Regions from separate parts of the Brenneria uluponensis genome, predicted to be linked through region 2. Evidence: predicted binding sites of a transcription regulator. Region 2 holds the regulator's gene; each other region holds the start of a gene.

Region 1 (10,315 bases), 490 kb from region 2:
CCCGGTTTGACCAGTTTTTTATCCACAGATCGGCGTCGTTATGCTTTAATGAGCGGCATTTATGGCTATGTTTATGTGGACAGCTATGAGTGTTAATGCCTACTCCTGTTCTTTCAGGTGTTCAGGCATCGCTTTTTCGGCTGCGTTACCATGGAATGGTAGCGCATAAGCAGCGTACTGGCGTACGCCAGGTTCAAGCAGAAAGGTTATCAATGAGCTGGATTGAACGAATTCTTAACAAAAGTAATATCACACCAACCCGCAAGGCGAACATCCCCGAAGGGGTTTGGACTAAATGTGATAGTTGCGGGCAGGTACTTTACCGCGCTGAACTGGAACGTAATCTGGGCGTGTGTCCTAAATGTGACCACCATATGCGTCTGTCCGCCCGTGCCCGTCTCAGCGCCTTCCTTGATAAAGAAGGTGCGATTGAGTTAGGTAGCGAACTGGAACCCAGAGATGTACTGAAGTTTAGAGACTCCAAAAAGTACAAGGATCGTCTGGTTGCTGCACAGAAGCAATCCGATGAAAAAGACGCCATGGTGGTCATGAAGGGGACGCTTTATGATATGCCAGTGGTAGTGGCATCCTTTGAGTTTTCGTTTATGGGCGGTTCCATGGCTTCGGTCGTCGGTGCACGGTTTGTGCGGGCTGTTGAGCAATCGCTGGAAGATAACTGTCCGCTGGTGTGTTTCTCCGCCAGTGGTGGTGCCCGTATGCAGGAAGCGCTGATGTCGCTGATGCAAATGGCGAAAACCAGCGCCGCGTTAGCCAAAATGCGTGAACGTGGACTGCCGTATATTTCAGTCCTGACTGATCCCACCATGGGTGGGGTGTCAGCTAGTCTGGCGATGCTCGGTGATCTGAATATTGCTGAGCCGAAAGCATTGATTGGTTTTGCCGGACCACGTGTTATTGAGCAGACGGTACGTGAAAAGTTGCCACCAGGCTTTCAGCGCAGTGAATTTCTGTTGGAAAAAGGCGCGATTGATATGATCATTCGCCGTCCCGAGATGCGCTATAAACTGGCGACTCTCCTTGCCAAATTGACTAACCATCCCGAGCCGGAGGACATTGCTGAACACCAGCATGTTGCCACTACCGAATCTCAGGATGAAGCCTGATTAAAATGATGAACAGGATGCGCGAGCACTACTGTGTTTCTCCGTGTTCTGTGTCAATGAACCGTAAGTCAGTGAACGGGACTCATGGATAATCTTCAAATACCACAAGCCACGTCGCCTTTGGCCACGTGGCTTCATTATCTTGAGCATCTGCATGCCCAGCCCATTGAACTGGGACTGGAGCGTGTCAAACAGGTTGCCGAAAATCTCCAACTCTTACAGCCTGCCAGCGTCGTATTCACGGTCGCTGGAACCAATGGTAAAGGGACAACCTGCTGTACGTTGGAATCAATCCTGCTGGCCGCCGGGAAGCGGGTAGGGGTTTATAGCTCTCCTCATTTGTTGCGTTATACCGAGCGGGTCCGCATTCAAGGCAAAGAACTACCTGAAGCGGCGCACTGCCAGGCTTTTGCGGATATCAACGCTGGCCGGGATCGTGTTTCTTTAACTTATTTTGAATTTGGTACGCTGGCGGCATTGCAACTCTTCAAACAGGCGCAACTGGATGTGGTCATCCTTGAAGTTGGTCTGGGAGGGCGCTTGGACGCAACCAATATTGTTGATGCTGATGTGTCCGTAGTGACCAGTATTGCACTTGATCACACCGATTGGTTGGGAAATGACCGGGAAAGTATCGGCCGGGAGAAAGCCGGTATCTTCCGTCGTGGTAAACCCGCCGTGGTAGGTGAGCCGGATATGCCGGCATCGATCGCTGTTGTTGCGGAAGAAAAAGGGGCCGTACTGTATCGTCGGGGTAACGAGTGGCGTTTTGTCTCTCAATCAGCCAGTTGGTGTTGGGAAAACGCGTCGCATCAGTTAACCGAACTGCCGCTACCGCATGTGCCGCTGCCAAATGCCGCTACTGCACTGGCCGCGCTGTATTATTCTCCGTTAGACGTAGATGAATCTGCAATTCGACATGGCCTGCAGCAGGCAACTTTGCCGGGACGTTTTCAGATTGTGAACGAAAAACCACTGCTGATTCTGGATGTGGCGCATAATCCTCATGCGGCCGCTTATTTGGCCAGCCGTCTGTCTGCATTACCGCGGAGAGGTAAGATCCGCGCAGTAATGGGGATGCTGGCAGATAAGGATATTCCGGGCACGTTGGCACATTTGAAGCCGCTGGTGGATGAGTGGTATTGCGCTCCGCTGGAGGGCCCGCGAGGTGCCAGTGCCGATGAACTGGCCCGGTATCTTGACACTTGCCGGCAATATCCGGATGTGGTGTCCGCATGGCGACAGGCTATGCAAGAGGCGCTCGAACAGGATATCGTTATCGTTTGTGGTTCTTTCCATACAGTAGCGCATGTTATGGAAGCGCTTGACGGGAGCAGAATGCATGGCGAGTAAATTCCAGAATCGCCTGGTGGGAACCATTATCCTGGTCGCATTGGGTGTCATTGTCCTGCCTGGACTGCTGGACGGTAAGAAAAAACATTACGAAGATGAGTTCGCGGCTATTCCGCTGGTGCCCAAACCGGGTGATGCCGTGGAGGCAGAGTCTATGCCGTCAATTAATCAGTTATTGCCGACTCAGCCGCCGGAAGGTGCCGAAGCTGCGATGCAGGATAAGAATGACGGTTCGACCATGACGGCACCGACAGCGAAAGAAGACGATGGATCTACGAAGCGTGTTTCACACTCGGAAACGCAGTCTGTGCCGGTAGCTGTAGCACCGCCCGTTGTTGTTAAACCTGAACCCAAGCCAGAGATAAAGCCAAAATCGGAAACTAAATCGAAAGAGGTGTTAAAACGGGCTGAAGGGAAACCGGAGACATCAACGCAAGAGCAGACGGCGCCAGCAGGTCAGGCATTTGTCGTTCAACTGGGTGCTCTGAAAAATTCAGACAAAGTGAATGAGATTATCGCTAAATTGCGTCTGTCCGGTTATCGGGCCTATACCACGCCTTCTGTACCGGTAGCCGGACAGATTACGCGAATCTATGTAGGTCCGGATGTATCAAAAGAGAAACTGCAATCATCATTACATGAACTGAAACAACTCAGTGGATTGAATGGTCAGATAAAAACGTACAGCGCACGTTAGAGTGGCAACGGAAGGGGTAAAATGACCTTACCTTTTGCCGGTTTTATTTTGCTGTATTGAATCAAATGATCGGTGTTGCTGTTGCAGGCGTACCCGGATATTACAGCGGGTAATAAAATTTTCGTGCGGGTATCTCTATGGACATTCGACGATTTTTTTATTTGTGCATTTATTGAATTAATGACAGGGAAATCCGCTACGCAAACGTTTTCTTTTTCTGTTAGAATGCGCCGCGAACAGGATGAGCGGTGCTGTCGATAGTTATTGTTCATTATTAGGATAGTTCATGGTTTGGGTTGATTACGTCATTATCGGTATTATCGGATTTTCGGCTCTGGTCAGTCTTGTCCGCGGGTTTATACGTGAAGCGTTGTCGTTGGTTACCTGGGGATGCGCGTTTTTCATCGCAAGCCATTATTATGTGTACCTTGCGGTGTATTTCACGCGGTTTAATGATGAATTGGTGCGTAACGGCATCGCCATTACCATTCTGTTTATTGCGACGTTGATTGTGGGTGCTATTGTCAACTATGTGATCGGTTCGCTGGTTGAACGTACCGGGCTGTCAGGCACTGATCGTGTTCTGGGGATCTGTTTTGGTGCCCTGCGTGGTGTGTTGATCGTCTCTGCTCTGCTGTTCTTTTTGGATACCTTCACTGGTTTTTCACAGAGTGCCGACTGGAAGCAGTCTCAGTTAATTCCGCAGTTCAGTTATATAATCAGGTGGTTTTTTGACTATCTGCAAAGCACGTCGAGTTTCTTGCCGCGGCACATTTAGCCACGGTAGCGCTGATGAGGAAAAGACAACATGTGCGGTATTGTCGGTATCGCCGGTTTTACACCGGTCAACCAGTCGATTTATGACGCATTAACGGTGTTACAGCATCGTGGACAGGATGCCGCAGGCATCGTCACCATTGATGCCTTTAATTGTTTTCGCCTGCGTAAGGCCAACGGCCTGGTAAAAGATGTGTTTGAAGCACGGCACATGCAGCGATTACAGGGTAACATGGGGCTGGGTCATGTGCGTTATCCAACAGCCGGCAGCTCCAGTGCTTCTGAAGCCCAGCCTTTTTATGTCAATTCCCCTTTTGGTATCACACTGGCACACAACGGTAATCTGACCAATGCTCACGAACTGCGTAAACAGTTGTTCGAGCAAGGTCGCCGGCATGTGAATACCACCTCTGATTCTGAAATCCTGCTCAATATCTTTGCTAAAGAGCTGGACCGTTTTCAGCATTATCCGCTGGAGGCTGATAATATTTTTGCCGCTGTTGCCTCAATGCAGCAGCAAATTCGCGGCGCCTACGCTTGTGTCAGCATGATTATTGGCCACGGTATGGTCGCATTCCGCGATCCGAACGGTATCCGCCCTCTGGTGATTGGTAAGCGCACACTGGAAGACGGACATAACGAATATATGGTTGCATCCGAGAGCGTGGCGTTAGATACGCTGGGCTTTGAATTTTTACGTGATGTTGCACCAGGCGAAGCGATTTACATTACGGAAAAAGGGCAACTGTTTACCCGGCAGTGCGCGGAGAATCCGAAGAGCAACCCTTGTCTGTTTGAATATGTCTATTTCGCACGTCCCGACTCGTTTATTGACAAGATTTCAGTTTATAGCGCCCGTGTACGCATGGGGCAGAAATTGGGTGAAAAGATTGCCCGTAATTGGGAAGACCTGGATATTGATGTGGTTATCCCGATTCCGGAAACGTCTTGCGATATCGCACTGGAAATCGCTCGCATTATCAACAGACCTTATCGTCAGGGGTTTGTGAAAAACCGTTATGTTGGCCGCACGTTTATCATGCCTGGGCAGCAGACGCGCATAAAATCGGTGCGGCGTAAACTGAATGCCAACCGGGCTGAATTCCGTGATAAAAATGTACTGCTGGTGGATGACTCTATCGTGCGTGGTACTACGTCGCAACAGATAGTGGAAATGGCGCGTGAAGCGGGTGCTAAACGAGTTTATCTGGCCTCGGCGGCACCGGAAATCCGTTTCCCGAACGTCTACGGTATCGATATGCCCAGCGCGAATGAGCTGATTGCGCACGGCCGCGAAGTAGAAGAGATTCGGCAGATTATTGGTGCCGATGCTCTTATTTTCCAGGATCTTGACGATTTGATTGACGCGGTACGTGAAGATAATCCTGACATTGTCCAGTTTGAGTGTTCCGTATTTAATGGCATTTATGTGACCAAAGATGTGGATCAAGGTTATCTGGATTATCTGGAAGTGCTGCGCAACGATGATGCTCAAGCATTGCGTAGTCAGAGCGAAGTGGAAGACCTGGAAATGCATAACGAAGGGTAAAACCAGAGAGTTGTGACACATCAAAAGGGGAGACGCTGATGCGGACTCCCCTTTATCATTGTTATTCTTGCCAATCACTGGCTGATGCGGCAAAGTCAGCGCAGATCATTTCACCGTATCCAGATGTGGTATGTCAGAGGTCATCTTATGAAACGACTCATCATCGGTATTTCCGGTGCCAGTGGGGTAATTTACGGTATACGTTTATTGCAGGTTTTGCAGTCGGTGGATGGGATAGAAACCCATTTGATCATGAGTCAGGCGGCACGACAAACGCTGTCGCTGGAAACCGATTTGAATGTGAAGGACGTACAAGCGCTGGCAGATGTGGTGCATGATTCACGTGATATCGCCGCCAGCATTTCTTCTGGATCATTTAAAACTGCGGGCATGGTTATTTTACCTTGCTCGATCAAAACCCTTTCCGGAATTGCCCACAGTTATACGGATAGTTTGCTCACCCGTGCGGCGGATGTAATGCTGAAAGAGCGGCGTTCACTGGTGTTGTGTGTGCGGGAAACGCCATTGCATTTAGGTCATTTACGCCTGCTGAATGCCGTTGCAGAGCTGGGGGCTATCATCATGCCACCTGTCCCAGCGTTTTATCATCGCCCACAAACTGTGCAAGATATCATCGATCAAACAGTCAACCGGGTTCTTGACCAGTTTGATATTAGGTTGTCACAAGATCTGTTTACTCGCTGGCAAGGTACGTAATCATTTATTTTATAGTGAAATTTATCTCCGGAAGCGCCTTTTCATGATTAACGGCTGAACACCGCGCATGTAACTATTTTGCCCTAGTTTACTACAGTGCACTATTATGATGCAGTAATGTGATCTAATTTGGTGCAATGTGATCTCTATTCATGCTTTTTTATCCGAAAATATGGCGAATGAAACGTAGGTGGAGAGCTGCCTAATTAATTGATTACATTGATTGATTAGTACAGTAGTGGCCATATTATTTCCCTTTGTTACTGGTATTTATTATGGCACGGAAAGTGCATTGCCATGCTGTAGCAAACACACACATAGTAAATACAATGGCATTATCGACTAAAAAAGCGTTTTGATTCAATGAATAGCTTCGGCGTTCAACCATTTATTGATAAGGGTAACTTTATGAAAAATCTGTTTAAACTTTTGCCTTTAGCGTTGGTATTCGCAACGAGCAGTGCCCTTGCGGAAATACCAAAAGATATAAAAATCGGTACTGATCCAACGTATGCACCGTTTGAATCTAAAAACGCTAGCGGTGAACTGGTAGGATTTGACATCGATCTGGCGAAAGAGATGTGTAAGCGTATGGCGGTTAAATGTACCTTTGTCGAAAGTGACTTTGATGCGTTGATTCCGTCGCTGAAAGCGAAAAAAATTGATGCCATTATTTCCTCTCTGTCTATCACTGAAAAACGTCAGAAAGAGATCGCCTTTACCGATAAACTGTATGCCGCCAATGCTCGTCTGATTGCTAAAAAAGGCGCCAATATTCAGCCGACGGTGGAATCATTGCGTGGAAAACGGGTCGGTGTATTGCAAGCGTCAACCCAGGAAGCTTACGCCAATGCCAACTGGCAGCCGAAAGGGGTTAATGTTGTGGCTTACCAGAATCAGGACTTGATTTACTCTGACCTGATTGACGGTCGTATTGATGCCGCCTTCCAAGATGAAGTGGCGGGGAGCGAGGGTTTCCTCAAGCAGGATATGGGTAAAGACTATGCTTTTGCCGGTCCGGCAGTGAAAGATAACAAATTTTTTGGCGTGGGCACCGGTATGGGGCTGCGTAAAAATGAAACCGAGCTGAAAGCCGCGCTGAATAAAGCTTTTGAATCTATGCGTAAAGACGGTACTTACAGCAAATTGGCGAAAAAATATTTCGACTTTGACGTATACGGCGGTTAACCCTTCCGTGATTAACTTCTGCCTGCTCTGGCAGGCAGAAGATGGTTTTTACTGAACGGATATACGTGATGTTGTATGGTTATTCCGAATTAATACTGGAAGGCGCGTACATGACGCTGCAACTGGCGATATGCTCGTTGTTACTGGCGTTGGCGATTGGTTTAATCGGTGCGGGTGCCAAGTTATCTTCTAATCGGCTATTGTCGATCTGCTTTTCTGGCTATACCACCTTGATTCGCGGCATCCCTGATCTGGTGCTGATGTTGCTCATTTTTTATGGACTGCAAATAATACTGAACAATCTGACTGACGCGGTTGGCCTTTCACAGATCGATATCGATCCGTTATCAGCGGGGATTATCACGTTAGGGTTCATTTATGGCGCTTATTTTACCGAAACATTTCGTGGAGCGTATCTGGCGGTGCCACGCGGACAAATCGAGGCCGCAGTCGCTTTTGGTTTCTCTCCGTCACAGGTGTTCAGGCGCATCATGTTTCCCTCGATGATGCGTTTTGCTTTGCCGGGTATTGGCAATAACTGGCAGGTTATTTTGAAAGCAACTGCTCTGGTTTCTCTACTGGGGTTGAGCGATGTGATTAAGGCGACTCAGTTAGCGGGTAAGAGTGCTCATCAACCTTTCTTTTTCGCCATTGTCGCGGGTGTGATGTATCTGATTTTTACTACCTTGTCTAACGGGGTGCTGTGGTGGCTGGAACGCCGTTATTCTGCAGGAGTCAGGAAAGTTAATTATGAGTGAGATCCTGCAACAATACTGGCGGCCTTTGTTATGGAGTGATGGCTATCACTTTACTGGTCTTGCCATGACACTTTGGCTGCTGATTATTTCGGTCGTGATTGGTGGCTTGATGGCGATTCCACTGGCCGTTGCCCGGGTTTCTCCCCGGCGTCGCTTTTCCCTGCCGGTGTGGTTATTTACCTATATTTTCCGGGGAACACCGCTCTACGTACAATTATTGATTTTTTATTCCGGTGTCTACAGTCTGGAAATAATCCGTGGCACGGATTTACTGAATGCTTTTTTTCGTAGTGGCCTGAATTGCGCCATCCTTTCACTGTCGCTTAATACGTGCGCCTATACTACCGAAATTTTTGCTGGTGCGATCCGTTCTGTTCCTCATGGTGAAGTTGAGGCAGCCAGAGCCTATGGATTTTCCCGTTTCAGGCAGTATAGTTGCATTATTTTGCCAAGCGCACTGCGTATTGCACTTCCTGCCTATAGCAATGAAGTGATCTTGATGCTGCATTCTACTGCGCTGGCATTTACCGTTACTGTGCCGGATATCCTCAAGGTTGCACGCGATATTAACGCGGCGACTTATAAGCCGTTTTATGCTTTTGGCATTGCCGCCGTCATGTATCTGTCGATTTCATTTGTGCTGATCTCCTTGTTCAGAAAGGCAGAGCAACGCTGGTTACGGCACCTCCATACCCGTTCATCTCATTAGATATGCAGGAATATAGCATGCAGAATAATAAGCTGATGGTGACGGAATTACGTAAACGTTATGGCCAACATGAAGTGCTTAAAGGTATTTCATTGCAGGCTAAAGCGGGGGACGTTATTTCAATTATCGGATCGTCGGGATCAGGTAAAAGCACCTTGCTACGTTGTATTAATTTTTTGGAAAAACCGTATGAAGGTTCTATCCATGTGGGCGGCCAGGAAATTCACATGGTGCGGGACAAAGATGGTCAATTGAAAGTGTTTGATAAAAAACAGCTTCAATTGTTGCGTACCCGGCTGACGATGGTGTTCCAGCACTTTAATCTGTGGAGCTTTATGACAGCTCGGGAGAACGTTATTGAAGCGCCGGTACAGGTGTTAGGGCTGAGTAAAGCTGAAGCCCGTGAGCGGGCGATATTTTATCTTGATAAGGTCGGTATAACTGGTGTGGCACAGGATAAATATCCGGCGGATCTCTCCGGTGGCCAACAGCAACGTGTATCAATTGCCCGTGCGTTAGCAATGGAACCGGAAGTCTTGCTCTTTGATGAGCCGACTTCCGCGCTGGATCCTGAACTGGTAGGTGAAGTTCTGCGTATCATGCAACAACTGGCCGAGGAGGGAAAAACCATGGTGGTAGTTACCCATGAAATGGAATTTGCACGCCATGTTTCCAGCCACGTTATTTTCCTGCATCAGGGGGTTATTGAAGAACAAGGGCCACCAGAGCAGGTCTTTGGTAACCCGCAGAGTCCGCGTTTACAGCAGTTTCTATCTGGTGCACTGAAATAGCCTGAATATCCATTCAGGCTCAGACGGCTGACCGCGCTTTTCTTCCTCAATAAATATACTCCCGAGAAATCGGGAATATATTTATAATCAATGCATTAAATTACAGATAGCTCACGCGATTTTGTGGGCATGACAAGATTAAGATGTTTTTGTCATCAACCATAACCTAAACATTTGTTCAGGCCGGTATAGTGTTAAGTATCATGTCGGGTTGGGCCGGTGTCAGCCCGCGTTTTTAATCAGATCATTCAACGCTTCTTCCAATTCAAAGAACCGGAAACCGAATCCTGCTTGTTCCAGCCGATAGGGAATAGCGCGTTGTCCACCTAGCGCCAACGTTGCCGCTTCTCCCATTATGAGCTTCAACACCCAACCAGGCATGCGCAAAAAGCCTGGGCGATCCAGCACATTGGCCAGCATGGCGGAGAATTTCTCATTACGGACTGGATAGGGGGAAACCATGTTGAATGGGCCACTCAGGATTGGATTATCCAGCAGGTAAAGAATACCATTGACCATATCGTCGATATGTATCCATGGCAGATACTGTTTGCCAGTGCCTATTGGTCCCCCCAAACCCAGACGAAATAACGGCAGCATCTTGGCCAGCGCCCCCCCTTTGGTGGAAAGCACTACGCCAGTACGTAGCAGA
Region 2 (10,315 bases):
ATATTCTTCATGAATATCGTAATAAAAAAATCGGCTATGAAGCCATGAATGATTTGATATCAATGATCGGACGTTCCAATGTGACGATGATAAAACTACGTGTTGAGCCTGAAAATCAGGCAGCAATTGGTTTATACAAAAAAATAGGTTTTGATATTACCGGCATAAATATGGTCCGCAGGATAACCTTAAAGGTTGGAGAGAATGATATATCAAACAAGTGAGAGTATTAATAATGGAAATATTTTTTTAAAATTTAATGATTTCATAAAAAACAATAGCGTCTATATAAAAATAGAAAATATGAATCAGGGTGGTTCAATAAAAATAAAAACTGCTATAGCTTTAGTCGATGCAGCAGAAAAAATGCTGGATTAAAAGAGAAAAAATATGTTATTGAATCTAGCTCAGGAAATCTGGGAATCACATTAAGCATCATCTGTGCAGCAAGAAAATATAAATTCACGTGTGTTGCTGATAAAAATACGTTGCCTCATACTATCAAGGTCATGAAGGCATATGGTGCTGAAGTGATTGTCATCGAAAAACCTGATCCAGAAAAAGGCTATCTCGGTAGTCGACTCAACTATATCAGGAAAACATTGATGTCAGATAATAATTTGGTGTGGACTAATCAATATGAATGTCCCGATAATAGCGAAGCCCATGCAAGATTGACGGCCAGAGAATTACTGATTGAATTTCCTGTTATTGACTACCTTTTTGTCGCAGCAGGAACGACGGGTACATTGATGGGATGTGTCCAAACTATTACTGAAGAATCACCAGCAACAAAAATTATTGCTGTTGATACTGAAGGGTCGGTCATTTTTGGTACGCCGCCAGCACCGCGCTATATTCCCGGTATGGGAGCCAGTGTCCCTCCGCCATTATTTGACAGTAAGAATCTGTTCGACATGGTACAAGTGTCAGAAATGGATACGGTGCAGACCTGCCGGATGGTCGCACAGCGCTACGGTTTTCTTGCCGGTGGTTCAACAGGAACTGTGCTGACTGCCATTCAGCACTATAGTCATAAAATTCCCACCGGTTCAGTGGTCGCCATGATTAGCCCGGATGGCGGAGAACGCTATATCGATACCATCTATTCCGACGAGTGGTGTCGACAAAAAGGCTTATTGCGACTTTTTGGCGACTGGAACACGATTTACCGTCGTTTTAATCTTTGGTCGAAAAAAGGTGTTCTTCTTCAATTATTCACGGCATTGAAGCAATCACCTGATTTTGAATGGGCATTTATTGACGGCAGCATTGTCAGCGCTCATCAGCACGCCACTGGGGCATCCACAGATGAGAGTGAATCGATTGGTAAAAGCCGTGGTGGAAATACAACAAAAATCCATTTAGCCGTGGACAGTTATGGTTTACCTATTTTTCGGGCACAGTAACGGAGGGTTAATCGCCTATGAGCTGGCGCGGAAATTACAGTCCGCAAGCGGGTATTCACTGTCTCATTTGTTTCTTTCTGCCAGCTGCTCAGCGGCTGATCGCAAAGTGACAGCGAGGCGTTCAGCGCTGAATGACGACGCGTTAATCAGCGAATTAGTCAGCCTTAATGGTACGCCACCAGCACTGCTGGCGAACAAAGAGATGATGGAACTTTATCTCCCTATTCTGCGCGCCGATTTTGCTATTTCTGACAGCTATCGCTATTGTTCTACGCCACGCCTTAAGAGCGCGACAACAGTCTTTTACGGATTACAGGATGACAGTATGTCGTTGAATGAGATAAACGGCTGGCAGAAAATTATTCATGGAAACGTCGATTTTGTTCCCATTAATGGCGGGCATTTTTTTATTCATGAAAGGCTGGCGCAGGTTATTTCACACATCAAACGCTATCTATGATCTACAGACGCCAGCGAAAATCTGTGAAATAAGAATTGGTACGACCGAGTGGACTCGAACCACCGACCCCCACCATGTCAAGGTGGTGCTCTAACCAACTGAGCTACGATCGTATACCAAGAATGGTGCGTTCTAATGGACTCGAACCATCGACCCCCACCATGTCAAGGTGGTGCTCTAACCAACTGAGCTAAGAACGCATTTTCAAAACATTGCCGCCAGAGTAGCGGCGGGGACGAATATTAACGGGCTATATCGCCGCTGGCAAGGAGAAAAACATAAAAATTGTCTGCTTACCAGTCTGATTGTCGAGCTTATATGCAGTACGCCGTTTTTTTCGTCACACCCTCTGTTTTATCGAGATGCGCGAGTTAGGATCAGGGATGCAGGCTGTCGTTGTAACCAACGGATGCGCGTTACCATCATGATGGCTGAGGATGTCAGCCCGATAATGAAGCCGCACCAAAAGCCGGCAGGTCCCATTCGGGGAACAATTAGGTCGGTCAGTGCCAATGCATACCCGCTGGGTAATCCTAATATCCAGTAGGAAACAAAGGTAATGAAGAAAATAGAGCGGGTGTCTTTATAGCCACGCAGGACACCGCTACCAATGGTTTGAACGGCATCAGAAATCTGATACACCGCTGCCAGCAACATTAAGTGTGATGCCACCGCAACGACATCCGGATTTTTGTTATAGAGCATGGCAATGGGTTCACGCAGTGTGATAGTAAAAATAGCGGTGCAAATTGCCAGCACAATTCCAGATGCAATACTGGTATGGGCCGCGACACGAGCATCGGCTACAGAGCCTTCTCCCAGTCGATGTCCGACACGGATGGTAGCCGCAACACCAACGGAAAGCGGCAGTACAAACATTAGCGAACTGAAGTTGAGGGCGATCTGATGACCAGCGACATTCACCACACCCAGTGGGAGTACCAGCAAGGCAACAATGGCGAACTGCGTGACTTCGAACAGAATTGCCAAGGCAATAGGTAAGCCGAGTCCCCACAGTCGCTTTAACGCCTGCCAGTCTGGCCTGAGTGACGAATGATGTTGGCGGATATCCCGCAGCCAGCGGGCCTGGCGAGTATAAGCGGCCAATAAAAGCATCATAATCCAGTATACGGAGGATGTCGCCACACCACAGCCTACGCCACCCATTTCAGGCATACCCAATTTACCGTGAATAAAGACATAGTTAATCGGGATGTTAACCAATAACCCGATGAAACCAATAGCCATTCCCGGTTTCGTTTTTGACAACCCCTCACACTGACCGCGTAAAACCTGATAAAACAGATATCCTGGCACACCCCACGCAAGAGCATGAAGGTAATCAATTGCCTTCTCGGCCAGTTCCGGCGGGCCATTGTGCATCAAGTGGATTACGTACTGCCCCTGATACAGAACTATCATGGTGACAACAGAAATGGCACTCGCCAGTAAAAAAGATTGCTGTACTTGATGAGCAATGCGATTTCGCCGTCCAGAGCCGTTCATTTGCGCAACGACAGGCGTTAGCGCCATCAGTAAGCCATGGCCGAATAAAATGGCTGGTAACCAGATGGACGTTCCTACCGCTACTGCGGCCATGTCGGTTGCGCTATAAGAACCCGCCATAATCGTATCGACTACGCCCATTGAGGTCTGGGAAACTTGCGCAATGATGACAGGAATCGCCAGCGTTAATAATTGACGCGCCTCCGACAGATACTTCTGCACGAACACACCTTCCTAATAGGATCGATAGATATCTCAACCAGAGAGAAAGACAATCATCCTTTTTTACATGAAAAGAGCGGGCATTGTAACGATTTATCAGCAGTAAACCAATGAATTACCATTTCTCTCTGTTCTATTGAGATTATGTTGCAATGCTGAAAAATTCGCTGATTCAATAGCGCTTTTACTCGGTAATCAAGTTTGGTTTTCTTTTTAATATCGTGCAAACTGCCTGGATAATGTTGAAATCAAGTCGGTATCAATGGATATGGTCCGTTGACACTGCATTTTTTAAACGAATTTAAGAGGCACTCCGCATGTTTACCGGTATTGTTCAGGGCACGGCTCCTGTTGTGTCCATTGATGAAAAAACCAATTTTCGCACGCACATTGTTCAATTTCCGCCTGAAATGTTATCAGGGTTGGTGCCAGGCGCATCTGTTGCTCATAACGGTTGCTGCTTGACCGTGAGCGCGATTGAAGGGGCGCGAGTCAGTTTTGATTTGATGAAAGAGACACTGCGTTTGACCAATCTCGGTAACTTGAACGTAGGTGATTCAGTTAATTTAGAGCGTGCTGCCAGGTTCGGTGATGAAGTCGGTGGGCATGTTATGTCGGGCCACATCATCTGTACGGCAGACATCGTTAAAATTCTGACTTCGGAAAATAATCACCAGATCTGGTTCCGAATGTCGGATGATGCCTTGATGAAATATGTACTACACAAAGGGTTCATTGGTATTGACGGTATCAGCTTGACTATTGGTGAAGTTACTCGCAGTCGTTTCTGCGTGCATCTTATCCCTGAAACGTTAAACCGGACTACGCTGGGGCAGAAACGATTGGGTGATCGTGTGAATATTGAGATTGACCCACAGACACAGGCGATCGTGGATACGGTTGAGCGTGTATTGTTGAATCAATCTCACCGTCAACAAGATCCGGCCACAGAAGCAACAGAATAAAATAGTGTAGCCGTCAGCATAAAGCTGGCGGCCAAGTCAATCCGTCAGTGGGGGACGCGTATCCCACCTTCAACGCCGTCAACACTGAATAGCACCTGCCACAGTTGAATATCCCGTGCGCGAAAGGCGCCAGCACAGGCGTTCAGATAGTAACTGAACATGCGGTGGAATTTTTCAGGGTAATTCGCTGACAGTTCGGACCAATGTTGCTGGAAACGTGCATGCCAAGTCATCAGCGTTCGATCATAGTCAGCCCCAAAGTTGTGCCAGTCTTCCATGACCAGATAAGGTTCACTGGATTGGGCAATATGTCGGACCGACGGTAGGCAACCATTAGGGAAAATATATTTGTTGATCCAGGGGTCGACTTCAAGATTCGTTTTGTTGGCACCGATAGTATGTAGCAGAAAGAGGCCGTTGGGCTTCAGGGTTTTACGTACCAGTTGGAAATAAGTATCGTAATTTTTGGGGCCGACGTGTTCAAACATACCAACAGAAACGATGCGGTCGAACTGGAGATTCAGATCGCGATAATCCTGTAATAAAATCGTGACATCCAGTTCCTGGCATCGCTGCTGAGCCAGTTTCTGCTGCTCACGAGAAATAGTGACACCTGTGACCGATACACCGTAGTGACGGGCTGCAAATGCCGCTAGTCCGCCCCAACCACAGCCAATATCCAGCAGTGTCATGCCGCGACGCAGCTGTAACTTTTCGCAAATCATACGAAGTTTGTCTTCCTGAGCTTGTTCCAGGGTGTCTGCCTGTTTCCAGTAACCACAGGAATATTGCATGTATGGATCAAGCATCAGTGAGAAAAGATCATTGCCGAGGTCGTAATGCTCTTTCCCTACAATCCAGGATCGTCTCTTTGATTGAAGATTGATGACTCGTGCAAGTAGAATCCGTATCAAATCGCGCCAGCGCTGCGGTATTTTTTCTTCCAATCCGGCTCGCAGTACCCGATGGAAAAACATATCCAGACGTTCACACTCCCACCAGCCGTCCATGTAACTCTCACCAAGACCTAAAGAGCCTTCACGCAGAATGCGTTTATAAAAATCGGTATTCTTGACAGTGATATCAAAAGGTCGCGAACCATTAATAGTGATGTCAGCCATTGACAGCATTTCATGCACAATCTGGAACCAGGACGTATTATGCCTACCCAGCTCCTCTATATAAGACGAACTCATAATCTCTCCCTACCTTGCCATTTGAATTACAGCAAGGAACAACATAGACAATTTTCACCTGTAATAAGAATCGGTGGATGCTTATCCATCGTTTACCCTCTGAACTATTTCAGAGAAATAAATAAGAGAAACGTTGGTATGGAAAGCACCTATCCAAATTAGACGACGAAGGCGTTCGGCAGTCTGAGTATAAGGATAGTAAAACTATTCAGTATGTCTTGTTTGCCTGTTATGTTCACATAAGGCAATAGCAAGTCTATGACTGCTTCAGCCTGTGGACAAGCATAAATAGTCTGAAGCAGTGGTTAAAAATTTAATGAAATAAGGCAGCAATAAGTAAATTGTCTGAATTAACGGCGATAATCACGGAACGGACCATCTGCGACAGAGCGTCGTTCAATCAAGGTAGGGTGGACTTCAATGACCTGTGCTTCTTCACGTTTGCTGACAATGCGATCCAGTAGCATAGATAATGCGGACTGTCCCAAACGCTCTTTGGGTTGATGCACCGTTGTCAGCGCTGGTGTGAAATAGCGAGAGTGCCGTACATTATCATACCCGATCACCGAAATATCCTGCGGTACACGTAAGCCGAGTTCGTCAGCTGCACAGATTGCCCCCATGGCCATGATGTCACCACCACAGAAGACGGCTGTTGGGTGATGCTTTTGTGCCAGTATCTGATGCATGGCTTTATAGCCGGATTCCGGTTCAAAATCGCCTTGAACAATCCACTCTTCATGTATTGTGATATGCGCTTCTTTCAGGGCCTTAAGAAAACCCAAGTAACGCCCGCTACCCGTATTCCGCTCTTGCAGACCGGGAATGGCGCCGATGTCGCGGTGACCACGCTCAATCAGGTAACGACCTGCCATATAGCCACCTTCAAAAGCGTTATCAATAATGGTATCGGTAAAATCACTGTGCCCCTTGCCCCAATCCATCACGACCATAGGAATGTTACGGTAATCTTCCAGCATGGAAAGCAGTGCTGGTGGATATTCAGCGCACATTATCAGTAATCCATCTACTCGTTTTTGTGCCAGCATAGAAAGATAAGCACGTTGCTTATCCAGATTGTTGTGGGAGTTACACAGAATTAGTGTGTATCCTTTTGCGTAGCAACTATTCTCAACAGATTCGATAATTTCTGCAAAGTAGGGTGCCTCACTTGAGGTCGCAAGCAGTCCAATGGATTTTGTATGATTAACTTTCAAGCTGCGGGCAACGGCACTTGGCGAATAATGTAATTCTTTGATGGCTGCCCTTACGGCGGCTTTAGTATCTTCGGCGACGAAACGTGTTTTATTGATCACGTGTGATACGGTTGTGGTAGAAACACCTGCGCGCTTTGCCACATCTTTAATCGTTGCCATGTAAAATGACTCCTGAACTCACCTGATTACAGCAGTAAGTAAATGGTTAATCGTTTGCCTGCGCGAATAGTTCTCTTTCTGACCACGAAAGCAGAACTTCAGAAGGAGAGAGTCGGCGGTTTAGACCTGAAGGGCAAGGTTGACGCTTTCGACCAACGCAGGATGTGTACAGTAAACTGCAAATTCTGTCCGATTTAATGCAAAAGTGGAAGTGCTAATTCATATTATGTCTGCGATATTCGGAGAGGATTTCTCGATCAAATTAAGAGAAAGTTTCCATATACCCACTACTATTGGTAGTATTTATTGCCTGGCTTGGGGTAATAAACCCATTCTGATTACAATAACGGATGTCAATACTGAGTCTGCAAAGGAGGTATTTATGGATACGGCTCTAAAAATGTCGTTGTTAACCACAGTGTGTGCATTGGCCATTATCATGGCGTTCAGTTTTACAGCCGTGCTGAACTGATAAGCTTTAGTGACGGTGTAAAGCCACTAAATTAGTCATTTTTGGCATGACAAAACAGAAAGACAACGGGACCGGAAGGTCCCGTTGTCAGTTGGAGTATCCCTCGGTGCGGTATACCCAGGTATCTTGAGCTTAACGAGAATGTTACATCAGCGAACAGTCTTTGGCGTGACGACACGGCGTGCGCCGACATAGTGTTCTTGCCAATAATTGCCGCTCAATTTGCTGATCTTGATATCGGAACCTGTCCGCGGGGACTGAATAAAACGTCCATTACCAAGGTAAACCCCGACATGGTCGGCCGCGCCGCGATTACTAATGTGGAAGAACACTAGATCACCTCTTTCCAGCTCACTCTTTTTGATCGGTGCTGCATCACGCAGGTGGAACATTTCATTAGCTGTGCGTGGGATCGGTATTTTTACTACGTCCTTGTAGGCGTAATAGATCAATCCGCTGCAATCAAATCCGGCAGCAGGTGAAGCGCCTCCCCAGTGATAGGGTTTCCCAATCTGTTTTAGCAGCTTATTCATGGCAGTCAATTTGACGTGTTGGTAATGCTTTCTGCGCATAACACTAAGGGGTAGTGCTTTCTTGTGCTTGCTTTCTCTGCTTTTGGTTCGTGCCGCTATTTTTCTATCTTGCGTTCTGTGATGTGTGGGCTCATGTCTTTTCGATGCCACATGCTTGATTTCTGTTGCTTTAGTCTCATGGTTTTTTGTGCGATGTTTGGTCGAGGGTCTAGTCAGATGTTTGGGATGAGCGGCTGAGTTTCGTGTGGCTTTGCTGTGGGAATGTGCTGTTTTAGTCGTTTTTAGCGAGTATCCCTTACTGCCCCTCTCTTTTTTATCGTGTGTCGGTACTGTGGCTTTTTTGGTGTTTTTGGACGGTTTGTTTTTTCTTGTATCAACCGTGTCAGTTACGCCCACATTGAGCTTATGCAGGGAAACCGCCACGGCGTGTGGTGCGGCTTGTGCCAAATTAAAAAACAGGTTGCTAAAAAATAACAAGAAAAAGGTAACAAATAACCGCATAATTATTATGACTGAATGTCGTCCTCAATCGCTCGATTTCCACAGTATTCCTGAAAATGGGACGATAAAAAAGTGAGAATAGCCGTTTTATTACAACAAAATAGTGAAAAATCGTTAACGAGTGTAATTATGGTGTGATTATCATCAGTTTCTGCATCAGATTTCACCAATCATTATCTAATAATAGCCCTAGTTTAAAACCCTACAAAAGATAACGTTTTTTTGTGACTGCCGCTATCGTTACAATACAAAAGAGTCAATGTGATATTGGCAATATTTATAACTGATGCTGATGGCGGCGGATCAACCGTATAGCCATCACGTGCTTGAGGAAGCAATAGAATGACGACAACGACAATTGAAAAAATTCAGCTCCAGATCGCTGAAAACCCTATCCTGCTATATATGAAAGGTTCTCCAAAACTGCCAAGCTGTGGCTTTTCTGCTCAGGCGGTACAGGCGTTGTCAGCATGCGGCGAGCGTTTTGCTTATGTTGATATTTTGCAGAATCCAGAAATTCGTACAGAATTGCCCAAATACGCCAATTGGCCCACTTTCCCTCAGTTATGGGTAGACGGTGAACTGGTCGGTGGATGCGATATCATCATTGAAATGTATCAGCGTGGTGAGTTACAGCAACTTATCAAGGATACTGCAGAAAAATACTCGTCCCAGAAAGATGGTCAGCAACAATAAATCAACACTATGTTATTTTATACGCGATGATTTTCAGGCGGTAACCACCGCCTGAAAATCTCAATCTTCGCTATGGGCAGGTGAAGGTTCTGCCTCGGGTTGCGTGGCTGTTGGCCATCCCCCCATTCGTTTCCAGCGATTTACCAACTCACAGAATAGCATTGAGGTCTGTTGGGTATCATACAAGGCAGAGTGAGCCTGACTAGGATCAAATGGGACACCGGCAGTAATACAGGCTTTAGCCAGGACTGTCTGTCCTACTACCAATCCACTGAGCGCTGCGGTATCAAAGGTGGCAAAAGGATGAAAAGGATTGCGTTTCAGTCCACAACGCTCTGCAGCGGACATGAGAAATCCATGATCGAAAGTAGCATTGTGTGCGACAACAATCGCCCGATTGCATCCCTGATCTTTAACCCCTTTACGCACGACTTTGAAGATTTCATGTACCGCTTCATATTCACTGACGGCACCACGTAAAGGATTGGTCGGGTCTATGCCGTTAAACGCCAGTGCTTCTGGCTGCAAAATTGAGCCTTCGAACGGTTCAACGTGAAAATGCAATGTCTGATCCGGCAGTAACCAACCATTGTCATCCATTTTGAGTGTCACTGCGGCAATTTCCAGTAGTGCATCCGTTTTAGCGTTAAATCCTGCGGTTTCCACATCAATTACGACCGGATAGAATCCGCGAAAACGGGCACTCAGGACATTAAGGTTATTTTTGTCAGCCATCATCTCTTATTGGTCTTCAGCAAATGCAGTGCGCATTATGGCAAATTTTAGTGGCGGATGCAGTAACGTCAGATCTAACAGGCACCGATCTGGCACCTGTCAATGCAGGGAATATCAGTTTCCCAGACCCAGATCGGCCTGTGAACGTTCAATTAACTCAATTTTATAGCCATCAGGATCTTCGACGAAGGCAATGATCGTGGTCCCGCCTTTTACCGGGCCTGCTTCACGGGTGACATTACCG
Region 3 (10,315 bases), 650 kb from region 2:
GATTGGAAGTCTATATTCGCCCGCCGATGAGCGATCTGGACGGTGCCGATGATACTTATATTGCCCGGCGGATGAATGAAGAGGTCGAAACGCTGGTGCGACCTTACCCGGAACAATACACCTGGATTCTGAAAATACTGAAAACACGTAAATCAGGCGAGACAGAGCCATATTTACGCAAGGATCTTTATCCGCGTAAGTAACCGTGGCGCATCAGGATTCAGGGCGAGTGTTTAGAGCAAGTGCGGTGATCCCCGTTAAAAACGGGGGTCACATCGGATATTTTTTATTGATTAGACAGGGGGATTCCCGCTTGCTGAGCGGGAATCAACCGGTTATTCCACCCGCAGAATACGGATTGTATTCGTTGTGCCTATAGTTCCCATCACATCACCCTGAGTGACGATCACCAGATCGCCGGACACCAGAAAACCTTTGTCGCGCAATATGAGCACGGCGTCATTGGCGGCCACGACACCGTCAGTGTAGCCGGTAAACTGTACGGGTGTGACGCCACGATACAATGCGGTCAGGTTGAGCGTGTGTTCATGACGAGACATGGCGAAAATCGGCAGACCAGAACTGATACGGGACATCATCAGCGCGGTACGGCCAGATTCGGTCATGGCAATAATCGCGGTCACCCCTTTCAGATGATTGGCCGCGTACATGGCAGACATCGCAATAGACTCTTCGATGTTGTCAAACTGCACGTCAAGACGATGTTTGGATATGTTGATGCTGGGGATTTTTTCCGCGCCCAGACACACTTTTGCCATGGCGGCCACGGTTTCCGCCGGATACTGACCCGCCGCGGTTTCCGCCGAAAGCATGACGGCGTCGGTACCATCCAACACGGCGTTGGCGACGTCCATCACTTCCGCGCGGGTTGGCATTGGATTGGTAATCATCGATTCCATCATCTGCGTAGCGGTGATCACCGCACGATTCAGTTTACGGGCACGACGAATCAGTTTTTTCTGGATACCAACCAGTTCCGCGTCGCCAATTTCCACACCCAGGTCGCCACGTGCCACCATGACTACGTCAGACGCCAGAATGATGTCATCCATCGCTTCGTCGCTGGCGACGGCTTCCGCACGTTCCACTTTGGCAACAATTTTAGCGTTACAACCCGCATCACGGGCCAGACGACGAGCATAGTTCAGGTCTTCGCCGGTACGCGGGAAGGAAATTGCCAGGTAATCCACATTGATTTTGGCGGCGGTGATGATGTCTTCTTTATCTTTTTCAGTCAGCGCTTCGGCAGAAAGACCACCACCCAGCTTATTGATGCCTTTGTTGTTGGAAAGCGGGCCACCTACCGTCACTTCGGTAAACACCTTCATGTTTTCCACTTTCAATACTTTCAACTGTACCCGGCCATCATCCAGCAGCAGAATATCGCCCGGCACGACGTCACCTGGCAGGCCTTTATAGTCAATACCGACTTTTTCCTTATCGCCTTCGCCCTTGGTCATGTTGGCATCAAGCAGAAATTTATCACCGATATTGAGGAAAACTTTACCTTCCTTGAAGGTGGAAACGCGGATTTTGGGACCCTGGAGATCGCCAAGAATAGCGACATGACGGCCAAGTCTGGCCGCAATTTCACGAACTTTATTGGCACGGATTATATGATCTTCGGGGATGCCATGAGAAAAATTCAGGCGGACTACATTCGCGCCTGCGGCAATAATCTTTTCCAGATTATTGTCGCGGTCAGTAGCCGGCCCCAGTGTGGTAACAATTTTGGTTCTTCTGAGCCGTCTGGACATGTATAACTCCGTTGACTAGTGAAGCTGTTGTAGTGCGGTAACGTCGGATAACGCGAATGAAATACTACTTTTACAATAAAACTATTTCACCATTGTTATCCGGATGCCGTGAGGTTATTGATTATTATATGGGTGAGCTGCCCGTACCGCTAAAAGAAGTACACCCTCACCCTGCATCATACCAAATTAACCAAAGGGTTTGCTGAATCGTTCTTCCTTATCAAAACGCGATTCTCGTAATGCTTCCTTGACACGCTTCAAGTTATCCCGGAATTTTGCGCCGCGACGCAAGGTAAATCCGGTGGCCAGCACATCAATCAATGTAAGCTGGGCAATTCGCGATACCATTGGCATATAGACATCGGTATCTTCCGGTACTTCCACGCGTAGAGTGAGTGAGGCTTCCCTGGACAGCGGTGTATCGTCTGAGGTAATGGCGATAACGGTGGCATCGTTTTCACGGGCCAGATGTGCCATTTCCACCAGGCTTTTCGTGCGGCCGGTGTGCGAAATCAACACCACTACATCGCCTTCACCCGAGTTCATGCAGCCCATACGCTGCATCACCAGATCATCAAAGTAAACCACCGGAATATTAAAACGGAAAAATTTATTCATGGCATCGTGAGCGACGGCCGCCGACGCACCAAACCCGAAGAAAGAGATCTTTTTGGCTTGCGTGAGCAGATCCACGGCGCGATTGATGGCAGCAATATCCAGACAGGATTTCACGTGTTCCAATCCCGCCATGGTGGATTCAAAGATCTTACTGGTGTAGGCCTCCACCGTATCATCTTCTTCTACATTGCGGTTCACATAAGGTGTGCCATTAGCCAGACTTTGGGCCAGATGTAGTTTAAAATCAGGGAAACCTTTGGTCTCAAGGCGGCGACAGAATCGATTGACCGTGGGTTCACTGACTTCAGCCACACCGGCCAGTGTGGCGATACTGGAATGAATGGCTGTCTGGGGTGATGCGAGGATGACTTCAGCCACTTTTCGTTCAGATTTACTCAGCAGCTCCAGATAGCTCTGGATTTTTTCCAGCATATTCATAAGACAAAGACCATCTATGGTATTTTCGATTTCAGCCAAAGGTGAAACCAATACGGGGTTTGTGGAAATATACTACGGCCCTGTAAAGGTTGTTAGAGAACAACATGCGAAGTTATGTGCTTTTTTTCCAGAACATGACTTGTGTCTAACTTTCAGAATAGTAATCAACTGTCATAAAAGACAGAAAATTTCTTTTTTTGATGATTTTGTAGCCTATTTACCCGTGTTTACACCTGCGATATGAAGTATTGTCACATTAGAAGCAATATTTCTTGTTATTTTATTACGGGTTTACTGGTTATAGTCAAAAAGAGTACATTATTACTGTAATAAAATTACAGCATCCTGCTATGAGGAGATTGAAAATGGCGGTAACTTCTACAGCCCAGGCGTGTGACCTGGTGATTTTCGGTGCGAAGGGCGATCTGGCGCGCCGTAAATTGCTGCCTTCACTGTATCAATTGGAAAAAGCAGGCCATATTCACCCGGATACCCGTATTATCGGCGTGGGCCGGGCGGAGTGGGATAAAACCGCTTATATCGAGGTGGTGAAGGAAGCGTTTGATACCTTTCTCAAAGAGCCGCTGGATGCAACATTATGGAAAACACTGAGCGAACGGCTGGATTTCTGCCAACTGGATGTTGAGGATACCGCCGGGTTTGAGCGCCTGGGAGCGATGCTCGATCAAGAAAATCGCGCCACCATTAACTATTTTGCCATGCCGCCCAGCACCTTTGGTGCGATCTGTCGTGGCCTGGGTAAAGCCGGGCTGAACAAAGAACCGGCTCGTGTGGTGATGGAAAAACCGCTGGGTACTGATCTGACGTCGTCACGGGTAATTAACGATCAGGTGGCGGAGTACTTTAACGAATGCCAGGTCTATCGCATTGACCACTATCTGGGTAAAGAAACCGTACTGAACCTACTGGCGCTGCGTTTTGCCAATTCGCTGTTCGCGAACAACTGGGATAATCGCACTATCGACCATGTGCAGATTACCGTGGCGGAAGAAGTGGGGATTGAAGGACGTTGGGGCTATTTTGACCAGGCCGGTCAAATGCGTGACATGATCCAAAACCATCTGTTGCAAATCCTGACTATCATTGCCATGTCGCCGCCATCTGATCTCAGCACTGACCGCATCCGTGATGAAAAAGTGAAGGTGCTGCGCTCGTTGCGCCGTATCGACCGTACCAACGTGCATGAAACCACGGTACGCGGGCAGTATACCTCGGGTTTTGTACAAGGTAAGAAAGTGCCCGGCTATCTGGAAGAAGAGGGCGCCAATAAGTCCAGCAGCACCGAAACGTTCGTGGCGATTCGTGTGGATATTGACGATTGGCGCTGGTCCGGTGTGCCATTTTACCTGCGTACCGGTAAGCGACTGCCGAGCAAATGTTCTGAAGTGGTGGTGTATTTCAAAAATCCGGTGTTGAATCTGTTTCATGATTCTTATCAGCAGTTACCACAGAACAAGCTGATTATTCGTTTACAGCCGGATGAAGGTATTGAAATCCAGATCCTGAACAAGATCCCAGGGCTGGAGCATAAACACCGGTTGCAAACCACCAAGCTGGATCTGAGTTTCTCCGAAACCTTTAATCAACAGCATCTGGCTGACGCCTATGAGCGTTTGCTGCTGGAAACCATGCGCGGCATTCAGGCGCTGTTTGTTCGTCGTGATGAAGTAGAAGAAGCCTGGAAATGGGTTGATTCCATTATGGAAGCCTGGGGCATGGACAATGATTTACCTAAGCCTTATCCAGCGGGGAACTGGGGCCCGGTTGCCTCGGTTGCGATGATTACCCGCGATGGACGCTCCTGGAATGAAGTAGAGTAATGGCGCCGCCACCCTGGTTTTTTGGGGTGGTCGTTTGTCGGGTTTTTTTGTGTAGCTAACGGTGCGGTCGGACATCCGTGGGTAACTGTGGATCCCTGTGGCAGGGGCGCGCCAGACAATTAATGATGCCCCTTGCGGGCATGACTGGAGATTACCCTAGATGAAAAACTGGAAGACCAGTGCGGAACAGATTTTGACAGCCGGTCCGGTTGTTCCTGTGATTGTGATTAACAAGTTGGAACATGCCGTACCTATGGCAAAAGCCCTGGTAGCTGGTGGTGTCCGTGTGCTGGAACTGACACTACGTACTGACTGCGCGGTAGACGCGATTCGCCTGATTGCCAAAGAAGTCCCAGACGCTATTGTCGGTGCCGGTACGGTGACCAACCCACAGCAATTGGCGCAAGTGACTGAAGCCGGTGCGCAGTTTGCCATTAGTCCGGGTCTGACCGAACCGCTGCTGAAAGCGGCTATTGACGGCACCATTCCATTGATTCCGGGTATTAGCACTGTGTCTGAATTGATGCTGGGGATGGATTATGGATTGCGTGAATTCAAATTCTTCCCGGCGGAAGCCAATGGTGGTGTGAAGGCGCTACAGGCCATTGCCGGGCCATTCGGGAAAATCCGTTTCTGCCCGACCGGTGGGATCACACCGAAAAACTATCGTGATTATCTGGCACTGAAAAGCGTGCTGTGCGTAGGGGGTTCCTGGTTGGTACCGGTGGATGCATTGGAAAGCGGTGATTATGCGCGTATCACCGAACTGGCTCGCGAAGCGGTGGCTGGCGCCAAGGCATAAGGCCATATTCCCGCCCAACGGGCGGGAATCTATCGGTTACTCATTCAATTCGTGTTGGTGTCAGACATCCTTTCCCGAAGATAACGCCTGGCCTGATCCACCCATCTTCACGCAGGGGCGTTCAGCCGCTGACTTTCACCGCGCTGGCCGTCGCTTTTGCCAGTTGGACCGCCGCATCCGTATTTTCCGCAGTGGACAGCGCCACGCCCATACGGCGCTTACCGCTAATTTCCGGTTTGCCGAACAGTCGAATCTGGGTATGCGCTTGCAGCGCCTGTTCCAATCCGTGGAAGCGAACGTCATTACTGGTCAGCTCCGGCAGGATCACCGCTGAGGCGGATGGGCCATACTGACGGATGGCGCCAATCGGCAAGCCCAGAAACGCCCGCACATGCAGCGCAAATTCAGACAAGTCCTGAGAGATCAGCGTGACCATCCCGGTATCGTGTGGCCGGGGAGACACTTCGCTGAAAATAACCTCATCACCACAGACAAACAGTTCAACGCCGAACAGACCGAAACCACCCAATGCTTCCACCACTTCGCTGGCAATGTGCCTGGCCCGCGCCAGTGCTTCACTGCTCATCTGTTGCGGTTGCCAGGACTCGCGATAGTCGCCATCTTCCTGACGATGACCGATCGGGTCGCAGAAATGGATACCGTCAACGGCATGGATAGTCAGCAATGTGATTTCAAAATCAAATTGCACTAGCCCTTCCACAATCACTTTGCCACCGCCGGCCCGACCGCCTTCCTGCGCATAACGCCAGGCACGTTCCAGTTGCTGTGGTTCACGAATCAGGCTCTGACCTTTACCAGAAGAGCTCATTACCGGTTTTACAATACACGGGTAACCGATGGCGTTAACCGCCTGATGGAAGCTGGCTTCACTGTCGGCGAAATGATAACGGGAGGTGGGGAGTCCCAGGGTTTCAGCCGCCAGACGGCGAATGCCTTCACGGTTCATGGTCAGCCGGGTGGCTTGCGCGCAGGGCACGACATGATGTCCCTGTTGCTCCAGCGCGACCAGCATGTCGGTGGCGATGGCTTCAATTTCCGGCACGATATAATCCGGACGTTCGCTTTCCACCAACTGCTTTAACGCCTCGCCATCCAGCATGTTAATGACATGGCTGCGGTGGGCAACCTGCATCGCCGGTGCATCAGCATAGCGGTCGACGGCAATGACCTCGATCCCCATACGCTGACATTCAATCGCCACTTCTTTTCCCAGTTCGCCAGAGCCCAGCAACATAACGCGGGTCGCGCCGGGACGCAGAGCCGTTCCCATTGTTAACATAACTTTAGTACCTGATCGGGTTGTAAAAATCGCCGCAGTATAAACGAAAACGTTTGCGTACGCATCCGTACCGGATTATAGCTAAATGCACAGCAACTGTTATCGGGATGCGTGATCACGCCTGGATTCGGATGAAAATTCGTGCCACTCTTTTCCCCCATTGTCTGATGCTCCTGTATAGCGAATTTTATTTTTTCACCAGAAGGAATTACGTGTCATGAAAGCCCCGCGCGCTGAAAAGCGTCCCCATCCATTAACCCGGCATGGAGAAACCCGCATTGATAACTATTACTGGCTGCGCGATGACCAGCGTAACAATCCGGATGTACTGACCTGGCTGGAGCAGGAAAACCGCTATAGCGAACAGGTTATGGCGCCCTGCCAAGAGCAAAAACAGGCGCTCTATGATGAAATGGTGCAGCGTATTCCCCGTGAAGATACCTCCGTACCTTATGTAAAGAATGGCTACCGCTATCAGAACCGTTATGAGTCGGGTAAAGATTATGCGGTTTATCTGCGCCAGCCAGTGTCAGCGACGGAACCGTGGGAAACGTTGCTGGATGGCAACCAACGAGCGGAAAATGGCGACTTTTACGACGTGGGATCACTGGATGTCAGCCCGAACAATCGTCTGATGACGGTTTCGGAAGATTTCCTCTCCCGTCGCCAATATGATGTGCGCCTGCGTGATCTCACCACCGGCGAATGGTTGCCGGACCTGATCGAACATGTTTCGGCTGTCACCGAATGGTCCGCCGATTCCACGGCCATCTATTATGTGCGCAAACATCCGCAGACGCTGCTGCCATATCAGGTTTACCGCCATCGCATCGGCAGCGATCCTCAGCAAGATGTACTGATTTACGAAGAACAGGACGATACCTATTACGTCAGCCTGGAAAAAACCACCTCTGAACGTTACATCCTGATTCATCTCAGCAGTACCACCAACAGTGAAGTCCTGTTGCTCGATGCCCGTGATCCGCAAGCCATGCCACAGATGTTTGTGCCGCGCCGTAAGGATCATGAATATGATCTCGACCATTATGGTGACTATTTTTATCTCCGCTCCAACAGAGAGGGTAAAACGTTCGGCCTGTATCGTGCCACTGACGGGCAGGAGGCGCAGTGGGGGACTCTGATTGCTCCAAGAACGGAATGTATTCTGGAAGGATTCTCGTTGTTCCGCGATTGGTATGTGGTGGAAGAACGGTCGCGAGGGTTGACCCATATTCGCTATATCGATTGGCAGAGTGGTACGGCGCAGTGCATCAATTTTAGCGACCCCAGCTATGTGACCTGGCTGGCGTACAACCCGACGCCGGAAACCTCACGACTGCGCTATGGCTACTCCTCAATGACGACGCCCAGCACACTGTATGAGTTGGATATGGCTACCGGCCAGCAGCAACGATTGAAGCAGGCCGAAGTGAAAAATTTCAACACTGAGGACTATTGTAGCGAGCGACTATGGATTATCGCGCGCGACGGTGAAGAGATACCGGTATCACTGGTATACCATCGCCAGACGTGCCAACTGGGGAAAAATCCGCTGTTGGTGTATGGCTACGGCGCTTATGGCAGCAGTATGGACCCTGAGTTCAGTGTCAGCCGTCTCAGCCTGCTCGACCGGGGGTTTGTCTTTGCGCTGGCCCATATTCGTGGCGGGGGTGAGTTGGGGCAAGCATGGCATGACGATGGTCGTTTGCTAAACAAGATGAACTCTTTCACTGATTTTATCGATGTATCCCAGTCGCTGCTGGCACAAGGGTATGGTGACCCGCAACAGGCGTTTGCCATGGGCGGCAGTGCGGGGGGATTATTGATGGGCGCGGTAGTGAATATGGCACCGGAATTGTTTAAGGGCGTAGTCGCGCAGGTGCCGTTTGTGGATGTATTAACTACCATGCTGGATGAGTCGATTCCACTAACGACCGGTGAGTATGATGAGTGGGGAAATCCGAACCAGCCCGAGTATTACCATTATATCGGCCAATACAGTCCCTATGATGGTGTGAAGGCCCAGCATTACCCACACATGATGGTGACCACCGGCTTACATGATTCTCAGGTGCAATACTGGGAACCGGCAAAGTGGGTAGCTAAATTGCGGGAATTTAAAACCGATGACAACCTGTTACTGCTCTATACCGATATGGAATCCGGTCACGGTGGCAAGTCTGGCCGTTTTACACATTATGAAGATATTGCGCTGGAGTATGCGTTTATCCTGATGATTCGGGAGAAGGTCTAGTCAGAGGGTTATTCAGAGTAAACCCGCTGGCGCGGGTTTACTTGTCGTGGCAAGGTTGGGGTTAAACAATGTCTGTTTGTTGGCCTTTTTTGGCACGTTTTTCAGCGCGCTTTTCAGCGGCCGTTTTCTGTGGTTTTTTCTTACCGTCCTTCTTGCTGTCCATTCCTTTACTCATACTCGCCTCTCTTGGTAAAAGTGTGGTTTGCCTGTTCATTAACCTCCTGTTTGCGTACAGATGCAAGCGAAAAAAACAGTTTTTAATGTCTAAAAATGTCATCTGCACACCTCGCTGGATAATGCCACAATCCTGTCATACCACTGCTTGCCGCGCCGCGCTGGAATAGTACTGATGGCTGATGCGTGGTTTGACAAGACATGTCGGGTTGTACCCAATCAGTGGCCGTCTCGACATAACGTAGTCTGGCAGATATGCTGCGGATTCTCCGGGACGCCTCCCGGTGCCACTCTCGTCGCAATATAACTGGAGAAAACCGTGTTTAACCTAAAATCACCTGCCATTTTGAGTACTGCTGCATTAGCGATTACTGTCGTTTTTTCCTCACCGGTGTTGGCGCATGCCCAGCTGAAAAGTCAGGAGCCGGCAGCCAATACACAAGTTAATGTCTCACCAAAAGTATTGAAGCTGAACTTCTCTGAAGATATTGAGCCGGCTTTCACTGGTATTGAACTCACCGGAAGCAATCATCAACGAATTTCAACGGCTAAAACCGAGCTCACGCCAGGGATGCATAATCAGTTGAGCGTCGTATTGGCAAAACCGCTGTCGAGTGGACGTTATCAGGTGAAGTGGCATGCGTTGTCAGTTGATGGTCATAAAACCAAAGGAGCCTATACCTTCCGCGTGAAGTAGATCATGACGCTAGAAACCTTGTACATCCTGTTACGCTGGCTGCATTTTACCTCGGTGATGTTACTGACGGGCAGTGCATTTTACAGCGCATTGCTTTCACCTAAGCATTTCAGGCCGCAATTGGCTGCACGTTTGCACTCGATCCTGATGAGCATGGTCTGGCTGGCGTTGTTGAGCGCCAGCGCACTGCTGGCAGTGCAAACCGGACTAATGAGCGGTGACTGGCATAACATCGCTGACTGGGAAACATGGCAAGCGGTGCTGGGCACCGAGTTCGGTATGGCATGGCGCTGGCAGATAATCCTGCCGCTCATCGCCGGTATTGCATTTACCTTGCATGGCGAGGTGCGACAACGAGTATTGTTGGTATCCGGTCTCGCTCAACTGTGTGGGTTAGCGTTTGTCGGACATGC

The links. Region 2 encodes PurR, which represses purine synthesis genes. Its sites were predicted from a motif close to CANGCAAACGTTTGCNTG; they were not measured.
Region 1: a site for PurR is predicted at 3,372-3,389, ahead of cvpA (colicin V production protein). Genes of this name have one in related genera too.
Region 3: a site for PurR is predicted at 6,820-6,837, ahead of purT (formate-dependent phosphoribosylglycinamide formyltransferase). Genes of this name have one in related genera too.

The regions. Positions count from the first base shown of each region.
Region 1 covers NZ_CP135917.1:1,648,735-1,659,049, forward strand. The annotation lists gene accD (acetyl-CoA carboxylase, carboxyltransferase subunit beta) at 213-1,124, shown strand; gene folC (bifunctional tetrahydrofolate synthase/dihydrofolate synthase) at 1,209-2,477, shown strand; gene dedD (cell division protein DedD) at 2,467-3,174, shown strand; gene cvpA (colicin V production protein) at 3,461-3,952, shown strand; gene purF (amidophosphoribosyltransferase) at 3,983-5,500, shown strand; gene RS889_RS07720 (UbiX family flavin prenyltransferase) at 5,648-6,217, shown strand; gene RS889_RS07725 (lysine/arginine/ornithine ABC transporter substrate-binding protein) at 6,626-7,405, shown strand; gene RS889_RS07730 (histidine ABC transporter permease HisQ) at 7,474-8,163, shown strand; gene RS889_RS07735 (ABC transporter permease) at 8,156-8,872, shown strand; gene hisP (histidine ABC transporter ATP-binding protein HisP) at 8,890-9,663, shown strand; gene RS889_RS07745 (TIGR01777 family oxidoreductase) at 9,886-10,315, opposite strand, start outside.
Region 2 covers NZ_CP135917.1:2,141,666-2,151,980, forward strand. The annotation lists gene RS889_RS09780 (GNAT family N-acetyltransferase) at 1-224, shown strand, start outside; gene RS889_RS09785 (hypothetical protein) at 205-378, shown strand; partial or broken gene RS889_RS09790 (pyridoxal-phosphate dependent enzyme) at 423-1,013, shown strand; partial or broken gene RS889_RS09795 (IS5/IS1182 family transposase) at 1,146-1,394, shown strand; gene RS889_RS09800 (thioesterase II family protein) at 1,381-1,869, shown strand; tRNA gene RS889_RS09805 (tRNA-Val) at 1,906-1,982, opposite strand; tRNA gene RS889_RS09810 (tRNA-Val) at 1,993-2,069, opposite strand; gene RS889_RS09815 (MATE family efflux transporter) at 2,224-3,597, opposite strand; gene RS889_RS09820 (riboflavin synthase subunit alpha) at 3,915-4,562, shown strand; gene cfa (cyclopropane fatty acyl phospholipid synthase) at 4,607-5,758, opposite strand; gene purR (HTH-type transcriptional repressor PurR) at 6,109-7,134, opposite strand; gene cydH (cytochrome bd-I oxidase subunit CydH) at 7,517-7,606, shown strand; gene RS889_RS09840 (C40 family peptidase) at 7,756-8,640, opposite strand; gene RS889_RS09845 (Grx4 family monothiol glutaredoxin) at 8,983-9,336, shown strand; gene rnt (ribonuclease T) at 9,397-10,071, opposite strand; gene gloA (lactoylglutathione lyase) at 10,186-10,315, opposite strand, start outside.
Region 3 covers NZ_CP135917.1:2,796,465-2,806,779, reverse strand. The annotation lists gene lpxM (lauroyl-Kdo(2)-lipid IV(A) myristoyltransferase) at 1-203, shown strand, start outside; gene pyk (pyruvate kinase) at 336-1,778, opposite strand; gene RS889_RS13120 (MurR/RpiR family transcriptional regulator) at 1,965-2,834, opposite strand; gene zwf (glucose-6-phosphate dehydrogenase) at 3,200-4,675, shown strand; gene RS889_RS13110 (bifunctional 4-hydroxy-2-oxoglutarate aldolase/2-dehydro-3-deoxy-phosphogluconate aldolase) at 4,836-5,477, shown strand; gene purT (formate-dependent phosphoribosylglycinamide formyltransferase) at 5,599-6,777, opposite strand; gene RS889_RS13100 (S9 family peptidase) at 6,995-9,031, shown strand; gene RS889_RS13095 (hypothetical protein) at 9,093-9,308, opposite strand; gene copC (copper homeostasis periplasmic binding protein CopC) at 9,525-9,902, shown strand; gene copD (copper homeostasis membrane protein CopD) at 9,906-10,315, shown strand, end outside.